DNA from 2 places in the Streptomyces sp. Tu 3180 genome. Region 2 is predicted to be linked to the other one. Evidence: riboswitches for the same ligand, from Rfam matches in the RefSeq annotation. Region 2 holds a riboswitch; the other holds the start of a gene.

Region 1 (5,191 bases), 2.6 Mb from region 2:
CCTGCATCTCGTCGACGACGTCGATGTCGAGGATCTTCTCCTCGTACGAGTCGTCGGGCGGCGGGGTCTTCGTGCTGCGGCGGGCCATCGCTGCCGGCTCCTTGCTGAAGCGTGTGACGGGATCTGACGCGGACCATTGTGGACCGCCGCACTGACATAGCGGGACCAGGACCCGGCTCCGGCCGTCCGGCGCGGGCGGGGAGCGGCGGCGCGAGCAGGGTACGCGCACGGGCCGCGGGCGCCGCGGGCGGGGGCTCCGGCGGGCCGGGCGCCGGGGGCCGGTCCCGCGACCCGGCCGTGCCCGGGGACCGGCACCACGGGCGCCCCGTCCGCCCCACGGCCCACACCGGCACCACCACCGGTCCGGTGGCTTCTCGCTCTCGGCGTAGTCGGCCCCGCCGGGGAACTCCACCGGTGGTCCGCACGCTTGCATACAGTGGCAGGACCGGCAGAAACGGCGGTTTCGACGACCGCCTCCGCGATCGAAGGGACGTACATGCCCATGGGTCACACGGCCACAGCCAAGGCAGGCTCCGGCGGCCTGACAGCGACCGAGCACCGCCTGGCCAACGGTCTGCGCGTGGTGCTCTCCGAGGACCACCTGACCCCGGTCGCCGCGGTGTGCCTCTGGTACGACGTCGGTTCACGTCACGAGGTCAAGGGGCGTACCGGTCTGGCTCACCTTTTCGAGCACCTCATGTTCCAGGGCTCCGCCCAGGTGAAGGGCAACGGTCACTTCGAGCTGGTCCAGGGCGCCGGCGGCTCGCTCAACGGCACCACCAGCTTCGAGCGCACCAACTACTTCGAGACCATGCCCGCCCACCAGCTGGAGCTCGCCCTCTGGCTGGAGGCCGACCGCATGGGCTCCCTGCTGACCGCCCTGGACGACGAGTCCATGGAGAACCAGCGGGACGTCGTCAAGAACGAGCGCCGCCAGCGCTACGACAACGTGCCCTACGGCACGGCCTTCGAGAGGCTGACCGCCCTCGCCTACCCGGAGGGCCACCCGTACCACCACACGCCGATCGGCTCGATGGCGGACCTGGACGCGGCCACCCTGGAGGACGCCCGCCAGTTCTTCCGCACCTACTACGCGCCGAACAACGCCGTGCTCTCCGTCGTCGGCGACATCGACCCCGAGCAGACGCTCGCCTGGATCGAGAAGTACTTCGGCTCCATCCCGTCCCACGACGGCAAGCCCGCGCCCCGCGACGGCTCGCTGCCCGAGGTCATCGGCGAGCAGCTGCGCGAGGTCGTCGAGGAGGAGGTCCCCGCGCGGGCGCTGATGGCCGCCTACCGGCTGCCGCAGGACGGCACGCGCGCGTGCGACGCGGCGGACCTGGCGCTCACCGTCCTCGGCGGCGGCGAGTCCTCGCGGCTGTACAACCGGCTGGTACGGCGCGACCGCACGGCCGTGGCGGCCGGGTTCGGCCTGCTGCGGCTGGCCGGGGCGCCCTCCCTCGGGTGGCTGGACGTGAAGACGTCCGGCGACGTGGAGGTGCCGGTGATCGAGGCGGCCATCGACGAGGAGCTCGCCCGGTTCGCCGAGGAGGGCCCCACGGCCGAGGAGATGGAGCGCGCCCAGGCCCAGCTGGAGCGCGAGTGGCTGGACCGCCTCGGCACGGTCGCGGGCCGCGCCGACGAACTGTGCCGGTACGCCGTCCTGTTCGGCGACCCGCAGCTCGCCCTGACCGCCGTCCAGCGCGTCCTCGAGGTGACGGCGGAGGAGGTGCGGGAGGTCGCCAAGAGCCGTCTGCGCCCCGACAACCGCGCGGTGCTCGTCTACGAGCCCCTCGCCCCCGCGGCGCAGGACGCGCAGGACGCACAGGAAGCCGCCGCAGTCGCCGGCACCGACGAGAACGAGGAGACGGCGAAGTGACCGAGCTCGCCACGATGGACTTCCACCCCCAGCCGCAGGCGGGCGAGGCCAGGCCCTGGGCCTTCCCGGCCCCCGAGCGCGGCGCGCTCGACAACGGCCTGACCGTGCTGCGCTGCCACCGCCCCGGTCAGCAGGTCGTCGCCGTCGAGGTGCTCCTCGACGCCCCCCTCGAGGCCGAGCCGGCCGGGCTCGACGGTGTCGCCACGATCATGGCGCGGGCCTTCTCCGAGGGCACCGACAAGCACTCCGCCGAGGAGTTCGCCGCCGAACTGGAGCGCTGCGGCGCCACCCTGGACGCGCACGCCGACCACCCCGGCGTCCGCCTGAGCCTCGAGGTCCCGGCCTCGCGGCTCGCCAAGGGGCTCGGACTGATCGCCGACGCCCTGCGGGCGCCCGCGTTCGCCGACAGCGAGGTCGAGCGGCTCGTCCGCAACCGCCTCGACGAGATCCCGCACGAGCTGGCCAACCCCTCCCGCCGGGCCGCGAAGGAGCTCTCCAAGGAGCTGTTCCCGGCGGACTCGCGCATGTCGCGCCCGCGCCAGGGCACCGAGGAGACGGTCGCCGGCATCGACTCCGCGGCCGTGCGCGCCTTCTACGAGAAGCACGTCCGTCCCGCCACGGCGACCGCGGTGGTCGTCGGCGACCTCACCGGTGTCGACCTGGACGCGCTGCTCCGCGACACGCTCGGCTCCTGGACGGGCTCCCCGGGCCGGCCCCGGCCCGTTCCGCCGGTGGTCGCCGACGACACCGGCCGGGTCGTGATCGTGGACCGTCCGGGTGCCGTCCAGACGCAGCTGCTGATCGGCCGCGTCGGCCCGGACCGGCACGACCGCGTGTGGCCCGCGCAGGTGCTCGGCACCTACTGCCTCGGCGGCACCCTCACCTCCCGCCTGGACCGCGTCCTGCGCGAGGAGAAGGGCTACACCTACGGCGTCCGGGCGTTCGGGCAGGTCCTCAGGTCCGCCCCGGACGGCACGGGAGCGGCGATGCTGGCCATCAGCGGCTCCGTCGACACCCCGAACACCGGGCCCGCCCTGCAGGACCTGTGGACGGTGCTGCGCACGCTCGCCGCGGAGGGGCTCACCGACGCCGAGCGGGACGTCGCCGTGCAGAACCTGGTGGGCGTCGCGCCGCTGAAGTACGAGACCGCCGCGGCCGTCGCGAGCACCCTGGCCGACCAGGTCGAGCAGCACCTGCCCGACGACTACCAGGCCGAGCTGTACCGGCAGCTCGCCGCGACCGGCACCGTGGAGGCGACCGCCGCCGTCGTCAACGCCTTCCCGGTGGACCGTCTGGTGACCGTCCTCGTCGGTGACGCGGCGCAGATCAAGGAGCCCGTGGAGGCCCTCGGCATCGGCGAGGTCACCGTGGTGGCGGCCGAGTAGGCAGCCGCGCAGGACACGCGCGCGGGGCCCTGGTGACCCATGTGTCACCAGGGCCCTCTTATGCCCGAATTGACGGGAGGTTGCCCGTCTGCCCTGTGGGATGCGCTACAAACTCCGGGTTCTGTTTGGGAATTGGAAGCCCGCCCGCTTAGCGTCTTCCGGGCTGTTCGTCGGGCAGTGCGCCGCACCCGCGGCACCGGACAGCCATCGCCGAGTCCCCGTACGGCGCGAGCCAGGGGAGCCGGGGACCCTTGTGCAGTCCCTGGGGTGAATCGGACGCCCGCGCGTGTCGCGAGGGGGTCCGTAGGAGACCTTCCTGCTCCGAACCCGTCAGCTAACCCGGTAGGCGAGAGGGAAGGAAAGGACCAGCCTGTACATGGCGTTCACCCGCGCCACCGGGAAGCACCGTCGTCCCAGCCGGATGCAGCGCGGCACCGCCCGCGCGGCGGGCGTCGCGGCCCTCACCGGCACCGGCGTCGTCGGCTCCCTCGCGGCCCCCGCGCTCGCCGCCGGACCCGCCGTCGCGCAGACCGGCCTCACCCCCGTCGTCACCCTGGGCGACGAGGTCGCCGCCCGGATCGACGCCCAGGCGGCCGCCCAGCACGAGGCCGCCCGGGAGGCGGCCGAGGAGGCCGCGCGCAAGGCGGCCGAGGAGGCCGCGCGCGAGAAGGCGGCCGAGGAGGCCGAGAAGGCCCGCGCGGAGAAGGAGCGCGCGGCGCGCGAGGCCGAGCGCAAGCGCCTCAACACCTTCGTCTCGCCGATCCCCGGCTCCTACGTCTCGACCGGCTACAAGTCCGGCGGCGCCGTCTGGTCCTCCGGCAGCCACACCGGTGTCGACTTCCACGCCGCGAGCGGCACCCCCGTCCACGCGGTCGGCGCGGGCACCGTCGTCGAGGCCGGCTGGGGCGGCGCGTACGGCAACCAGGTCGTCATCAAGATGCACGACGGCACGTACACCCAGTACGGCCACCTGTCGTCCGTCGACGTCTCGGTGGGCCAGCGGGTCACCCCGGGCCAGGGCATCGGCCTCTCGGGCGCCACCGGCAACGTCACCGGAGCGCACCTGCACTTCGAGGCCCGGACGACCGCCGAGTACGGCTCCGACATCGACCCCGTCGCCTACCTCCGGGCGCACGGCGTGAACCTCTGAGGCGCGCACGCCCCGTCCCAGGCGCACGCCCCCCCGCTTCCCGGTGCCCCGGCTCCCCGAGCCGGGGCACCGGCGTTTCCGGGGAGCGGTTGTCCAAAAACACACATGGAATCCGGCCCGGCATCGGAAATTCCCGCGGATTGCAATAGAGTCACGGAAAAGCGCGCCGCTCGTCGGCGTTTCACGGGGATTAAGCCGGAGGTCGGTCATGCGTATTCCCGCGCACTCGGTGTGCACGGCGATCCGGGACGACATCGTCGCGGGTGTCCACGCGCGGGGCAGCCGGCTCACCGAGGAACTCCTCGCCCGCCGCTACGGCGTCTCCCGCGTCCCCGTCCGGGAGGCCCTGCGCACCCTGGAGGCCGAGGGCTTCGTGGTGACCCGGCGGCACGCGGGCGCGTGCGTCGCGGAACCCACCGAGCAGGAGGCCGCCGACCTGCTCGACATGCGCGTGCTCCTGGAGCCGCTGGCCGCCGCCCGCGCCGCGCAGCGCCGCACCGAGGCCCACCTGAAGGTCCTGCGCGGTCTCGTCCGGCTGGGGCAGGAGCGCGCCCGCCGGGGCGGCAGCGACGACCTGCGCTCCCTGGACGGCTGGTTCCACGAGACGCTCGCCCAGGCCGCGGGCAGCCCCGCCCTGACGTCGATGCTGACCCAGCTGCGGCACAAGATCGCCTGGATGTACGCCGTGGAGGGCCCGTCGGACCCGGTGGAGTCCTGGGCGGAGCACGGCGCGATCGTGGACGCCGTGACGCGCGGCGACGGCGAGCGCGCGCGGGC
Region 2 (5,191 bases):
GTGCGCGATGGCGCGCAGCCCGCGCGGGGGCCGGCCGAGCTGCTGCTTGAAGGCCTCGACGTCCGCGTCGGTGGGCTCGGTGCGCGGGGTCGTGGGCGGGGGCGTTTCCATACCTGTCTTTCTGCGGCTCTCAACAAGGGGTCACTGGGGTCACCGGCCGGCGGCGTCGGCCTTGTCGACACCGTCCCAGACGTTCGCGTACCAGGGGCGGTCGGCCGCCCCGAGGTCGGTGTGCGACGTCCCGGCCGGGTCCGGGTCGATCACGATGTAGCCGGTCTCGCCGGGCATGACGTAGTGCAGCCGCCGGCGGATCTCCTGCTCCGCGTAGGCGTCGTCCTGCCAGCGCGCCTTCAGGTCGCGCAGCCGTTCGACGCGCTCGCGGGCCTCGTCCTGCTCCTGCTGGAGGTCGGCGATCTCGGCGCGCTGGGAGACGTACTGGCGCATGGGGTAGGCGAGGGCCACGATCAGCGAGCAGACCACCAGGGCGAGCAGCGCGGCCCGTCCGGTCAGCCGGGAGCGGCGGGCCTGGCGTTTGGTCTGCGAGCGGTAGACCCGGGCCGCGGTCTGCTCCCCGATCAGCCGGATCCTGGTCGCGGTGGAGAAACGGTCCCGGTCCTTCACCGCCATGTCCCGCCTCCGGTTCGCCTCGATGCGTGTTCATACGTGCGTACGTCCCCGCACACGGTACGGGACCGAGTACGGGGACGTACGTACGACGCTGCTACAACAGCGGTGCTCAGCCCTTGAAGCGCGGGAACGCGCTGCGGCCGGCGTACACCGCGGCGTCGTCGAGGATCTCCTCGATGCGCAGCAGCTGGTTGTACTTGGCGACGCGCTCGGAGCGGGCCGGGGCGCCGGTCTTGATCTGGCCGCAGTTGGTGGCGACGGCCAGGTCGGCGATGGTGACGTCCTCGGTCTCGCCGGAGCGGTGGGACATCATGCACTTGAAGCCGTTGCGCTGGGCCAGCTCGACGGCGTCCAGGGTCTCGGTCAGCGAGCCGATCTGGTTGACCTTGACCAGCAGGGCGTTGGCGGCGCCCTCCTCGATGCCGCGGGCCAGGCGCTCCGGATTGGTGACGAACAGGTCGTCGCCGACGAGCTGGACCTTGTCGCCGAGCTTGGCGGTGATGGTCTTCCAGCCCTCCCAGTCGTCCTCGAACAGCGGGTCCTCGATGGAGACGAGCGGGTACGCCTCGACGAGCTCGGCGTAGTACTCGGTCATCTCGGCGGCGGAGCGCTCCTTGCCCTCGAAGACGTAGGAGCCGTCCTTGTAGAACTCGGAGGCGGCGACGTCGAGGGCGAGGGCGATCTGCTCGCCGGGGGTGTAGCCGGCCTCCTTGATGGCCTCGAGGATGAGGTCGAGGGCCTCCCGGTTGGAGCCGAGGTTCGGGGCGAAGCCGCCCTCGTCGCCGAGGCCGGTGGCCAGGCCCTTGCTCTTCAGGACCTTCTTCAGGGTGTGGTAGACCTCGGCGCCCCAGCGCAGGGCCTCGGAGAAGGTCTCCGCGCCGATCGGGGCGATCATGAACTCCTGGATGTCCACGTTGGAGTCGGCGTGCGAGCCGCCGTTCAGGATGTTCATCATCGGCACCGGCAGCAGGTGCGCGTTCGGGCCGCCCAGGTAGCGGAAGAGCGGCAGGTCGGAGGCCTCGGAGGCGGCGTGGGCGACGGCGAGCGAGACACCGAGGATGGCGTTGGCGCCGAGCGAGCCCTTGTTGTCGGTGGCGTCCAGGTCGAACATCGCCTGGTCGATCAGGCGCTGCTCGGTGGCGTCGTAGCCGACGAGCTCCGGGCCGATCTGCTCGATGACGGCCAGGACGGCCTTCTCGACGCCCTTGCCCAGGTAACGGTTGGCATCGCCGTCACGGAGTTCGATGGCCTCGAAGGCGCCGGTGGAGGCGCCGGACGGGACGGCGGCACGACCCGTGCTGCCGTCGTCGAGGCCGACCTCGACCTCGACCGTGGGGTTGCCTCGGGAGTCCAGGATTTCCCGGGCTACGACGACGTCGATGGACGGCACGAGCATCTCCTTCTTGGATGTGACGCGGGTGAGCGGGGCCACTCAGGCCCTGCGAGTCCGAGCCTAACCGGCTCCGGGCGATCGGCATCCGGTCGCCCGTGTCGTGGACAGGAGCGAGCTTAGATTGTTTCCGCACGGAACAAAGCCGTTCCCGGAAACCCGGCGGAAACCGTGACCCGGCGGAGCCCGTGAAAAACCCCGCCCCGGTGCGTACGGGGGAACACGCACCGGGGCGGGGAGCCCGTGGGGACGGGGAGGGGCCGGAGGCCGCTGTCCTTACTTCAGGTGCAGCTGCTGGCCCGGGTAGATGAGGTCGGCGTCCTCGACGATGTCGTCGTTGAGCTCGAACAGCTTCGCCCAGCCGCCCTCGACGTCGTGCTCCTGGGCGATGGAGCTCAGGGTGTCGCCCTTGACGACCTTGTACTCGCCGTCGCCCTTGGCGACCTTCTCGCCGGTCGGAGTGGTGACGGTCTTCTTCGCGGCCGGGCGCTCGGCGGAGCGGGAGGCCTTCTGCCCGGTCCCACGGGTCTCGGCGGAGCCGGCGCCCTGCTCCTGACCCTGGGCGGTCTGACCCTGGCCCTGCGAGCCCTGCGAGGAGCCGCCGTCCTGGGTCTGGGCGGAGCCGCCGCCGTAGGGGGCGTTCGACAGGTTCACGCCGCAGACCGGCCAGGCGCCCTTGCCCTGGCCCGCGAGGACCTTCTCGGCGATCTCGATCTGCTGGGCCTTGCTGGCCTGGTCGGCGGTGGCGGCGTACTGCGTGCCGCCGTACGCGGCCCAGGTGGAGGCGGAGAACTGCAGACCGCCGTAGTAGCCGTTGCCGGTGTTGATGGACCAGTTGCCGCCGGACTCGCACTGGGCGACGGCGTCCCACTCGGAGGCGGTGGCGGCGGAGGCCGTGCCGGACGCCACCAGCGGGGCGGCGACGGCGGCGCCGGCGACGCCGACGACGGCGATGGCGCGGGTGGCCTTGGACGGACGACGGTGCTTGCCCTTGCCGGAGAACAGCATGGATGGATCCCCTCACCGACGCCTACGAGGTGAGCTGTCGGGTTCGGGCCGGTTGAGTTGCCCGGCCGCGCCCCTCACGGGACGCGGCTTCACCCCGAGCCGGATCCGGCGTCAACCGCCCTGATCCGGCGCCTACCTTGGGTCCCCCGCTCCTGCCTGCGGCGCATGACGCGACGACTGTTCCCGTGCTGCCACTGGCAGGATTCGGCGTGGCGGCAGCCGGGGCCCGCGGTGGCGAGCGGTCACGACCGTAGACACGCGATCGGCGGAATTTCAAAGACGATCAGGGCCTCTGAGACCTATCTCTCACCGTCTGCAAAACGGACATTCAGCACGAAACGTGACGTCAACTGTCGCCGTCCGCCCGCCCCTTCGGGCGTCACTCCCTGCCCGGCTCGACCCCGACCTCGAGCTTCTGACCGGGCAGGATGAGGTCCGGGTCGGCACCGACGGCCTGCTCGTTCTCCGCGTAGAGCGCACGCCATCCGCCATCGAGCTCAAGGGAGTCGGCGATGGACCAGAGACTGTCGCCGGAGCGCACGGTGTAGGACCCGTCCGCGGTGTCGCGGGGGGCGTCGGCGCCGCGCGAGGCGTGCCGGCCGGACGCCTCGGCGGTGCGGTCCTCGCCCTCGCCCTCCTCGGCGCTGGCGCCGCGGTGGCGGCCGGCCCCGCTGTCCGTGAGCGCCGAAGAACCGTCGATCTGCCCGGACTTGTCCGACTCGTCACTTTTCGGCGCGGCCGGGGCGGAGGGGGAGGCGCCGGACCCGGCGTCCGAACCAGCGGACTTGCCGGACTTGTCCGACTTGGGTGATTCGTCGTCCGTGTCCTTCGCGCTCGCCGACGGGCCGGACGACGGCGAGGAGGAGGCGGAAGCGGACGGCTCGTCGGAGTCCGGAGTCCCGGACGCGTCCGGCGCGTCGGGCGAGCCGGACGGCTCGGAGGAGCCGGATCCGCCCGGCGTGGAGTCCTCCGCCACGCCCGTGTCGACGCCGGCCGACGCGGAGCCCTGCTGCAGGCCCGCCGTCAGTCCGCAGGTGCGCCACGCACCGACCCCCTGGTCGGCGAGGATTCTCTCGGCCACGGCTATCTGCTGGCCGCGACTGGCCTGGTCGGGGCTCGGCGCGTAGTCGAGTCCGCCGTAGTTCTCCCAGTCGTCCTGCGTCAACTGCAGGCCGCCGTAGTAGCCGTTGCCGGTGTTCTGGCTCCAGGAGCCACCGCTCTCGCACTCCGCGACCCGGTCCCAGGTCGCGCCGTCGGCCGCGCTGGCGCTGCCGGCCCCGAGGAGCGGGATCGCGATGGCGGAGCCGGTCACTCCGGCCGCGACGAGGAGTGCCGGAGCCTGGCGGGGGCGGCGGTGCCGACCGTTCCCGGAGAGCATGCGGAGACCTTTCGCAAGACAGCAGTTGCCGGCGCGGCGGATGAAGCGGAGGTGCCGCGCTTGATGGGTGAACGTATCGGCAGACGATCACTTGTCACAAGTTCATGCCGCGCAGATCACGTGAAGATCACAGAAATGAGCGCGTGTCATGTTTGCGCTGGTCCGCACGGGCCCGGGGAAGGAGACGCGGAAACCGGGGTTCCCTCGTCAGGCCGCCGGTGGGGTGAACTCCACCGGCAGGGTGCGCAGTCCGCGCATGATGAGCCCGCCGCGCCAGCGCAGTTCGGCGGGGTCCACCGCGAGCCGGAGGTCCGGCAGGCGGGTCAGCAGCGTGGCGAGCGCGGTCTGGCCCTCCAGACGGGCCAGCGGCGCGCCCAGGCAGTAGTGGATGCCGTGGCCGTACCCCAGGTGCTGGTTGTCGCGCCGGCCGAGGTCGAGCACGTCCGGGTCGGCGAACCGTTCCGGGTCCCGGTCCGCGGCGGCCAGGACGACGAGGACCGGGTCGCCGGCCGCGACGCGCTGCCCGCCGATGGTGACCGGCTCGGTGGCGAACCGCCAGGTGGCGAGCTCCACCGGGCCGTCGTAGCGCAGCAGTTCCTCGACACCGGTCTCCAGCAGCGCGCGTTCCCCGGCGGCCAGCGACCTCTGCAGGCGGTCGCGCTGCCCGGGATGGGTGAGCAGGGCGTAGGTGCCGTTGCCGATGAGGTTGACGGTGGTCTCGAAACCGGCGAACAGCAGGATGAACGCCATCGCGGCGGCCTCGTTCTCGGTGAGGTGCTCACCGTGGT

What was found. A riboswitch is a leader RNA that binds a small molecule or an ion and turns the genes downstream of it on or off. The one in region 2 is predicted to bind cyclic di-AMP.
Region 1: it holds a riboswitch for cyclic di-AMP, as region 2 does, so the genes downstream of both, GL259_RS28565 (M23 family metallopeptidase) here and GL259_RS16710 (transglycosylase family protein) in region 2, are expected to answer to the same signal.

What each region holds. Positions count from the first base shown of each region.
Region 1 is NZ_WOXS01000002.1:6,157,860-6,163,050, forward strand. It holds gene GL259_RS28550 (DNA topoisomerase IV subunit A) at 1-88, opposite strand, end outside; gene GL259_RS28555 (pitrilysin family protein) at 497-1,879, shown strand; gene GL259_RS28560 (pitrilysin family protein) at 1,876-3,264, shown strand; cyclic di-AMP (ydaO/yuaA leader) riboswitch at 3,463-3,628, shown strand; gene GL259_RS28565 (M23 family metallopeptidase) at 3,641-4,414, shown strand; gene GL259_RS28570 (GntR family transcriptional regulator) at 4,623-5,191, shown strand, end outside.
Region 2 is NZ_WOXS01000002.1:3,537,285-3,542,475, forward strand. It holds gene GL259_RS16695 (DUF501 domain-containing protein) at 1-111, opposite strand, end outside; gene GL259_RS16700 (septum formation initiator family protein) at 151-627, opposite strand; gene eno (phosphopyruvate hydratase) at 737-2,017, opposite strand; gene GL259_RS16710 (transglycosylase family protein) at 2,294-3,025, opposite strand; cyclic di-AMP (ydaO/yuaA leader) riboswitch at 3,030-3,199, opposite strand; gene GL259_RS16715 (transglycosylase family protein) at 3,405-4,403, opposite strand; gene GL259_RS16720 (cytochrome P450) at 4,611-5,191, opposite strand, start outside.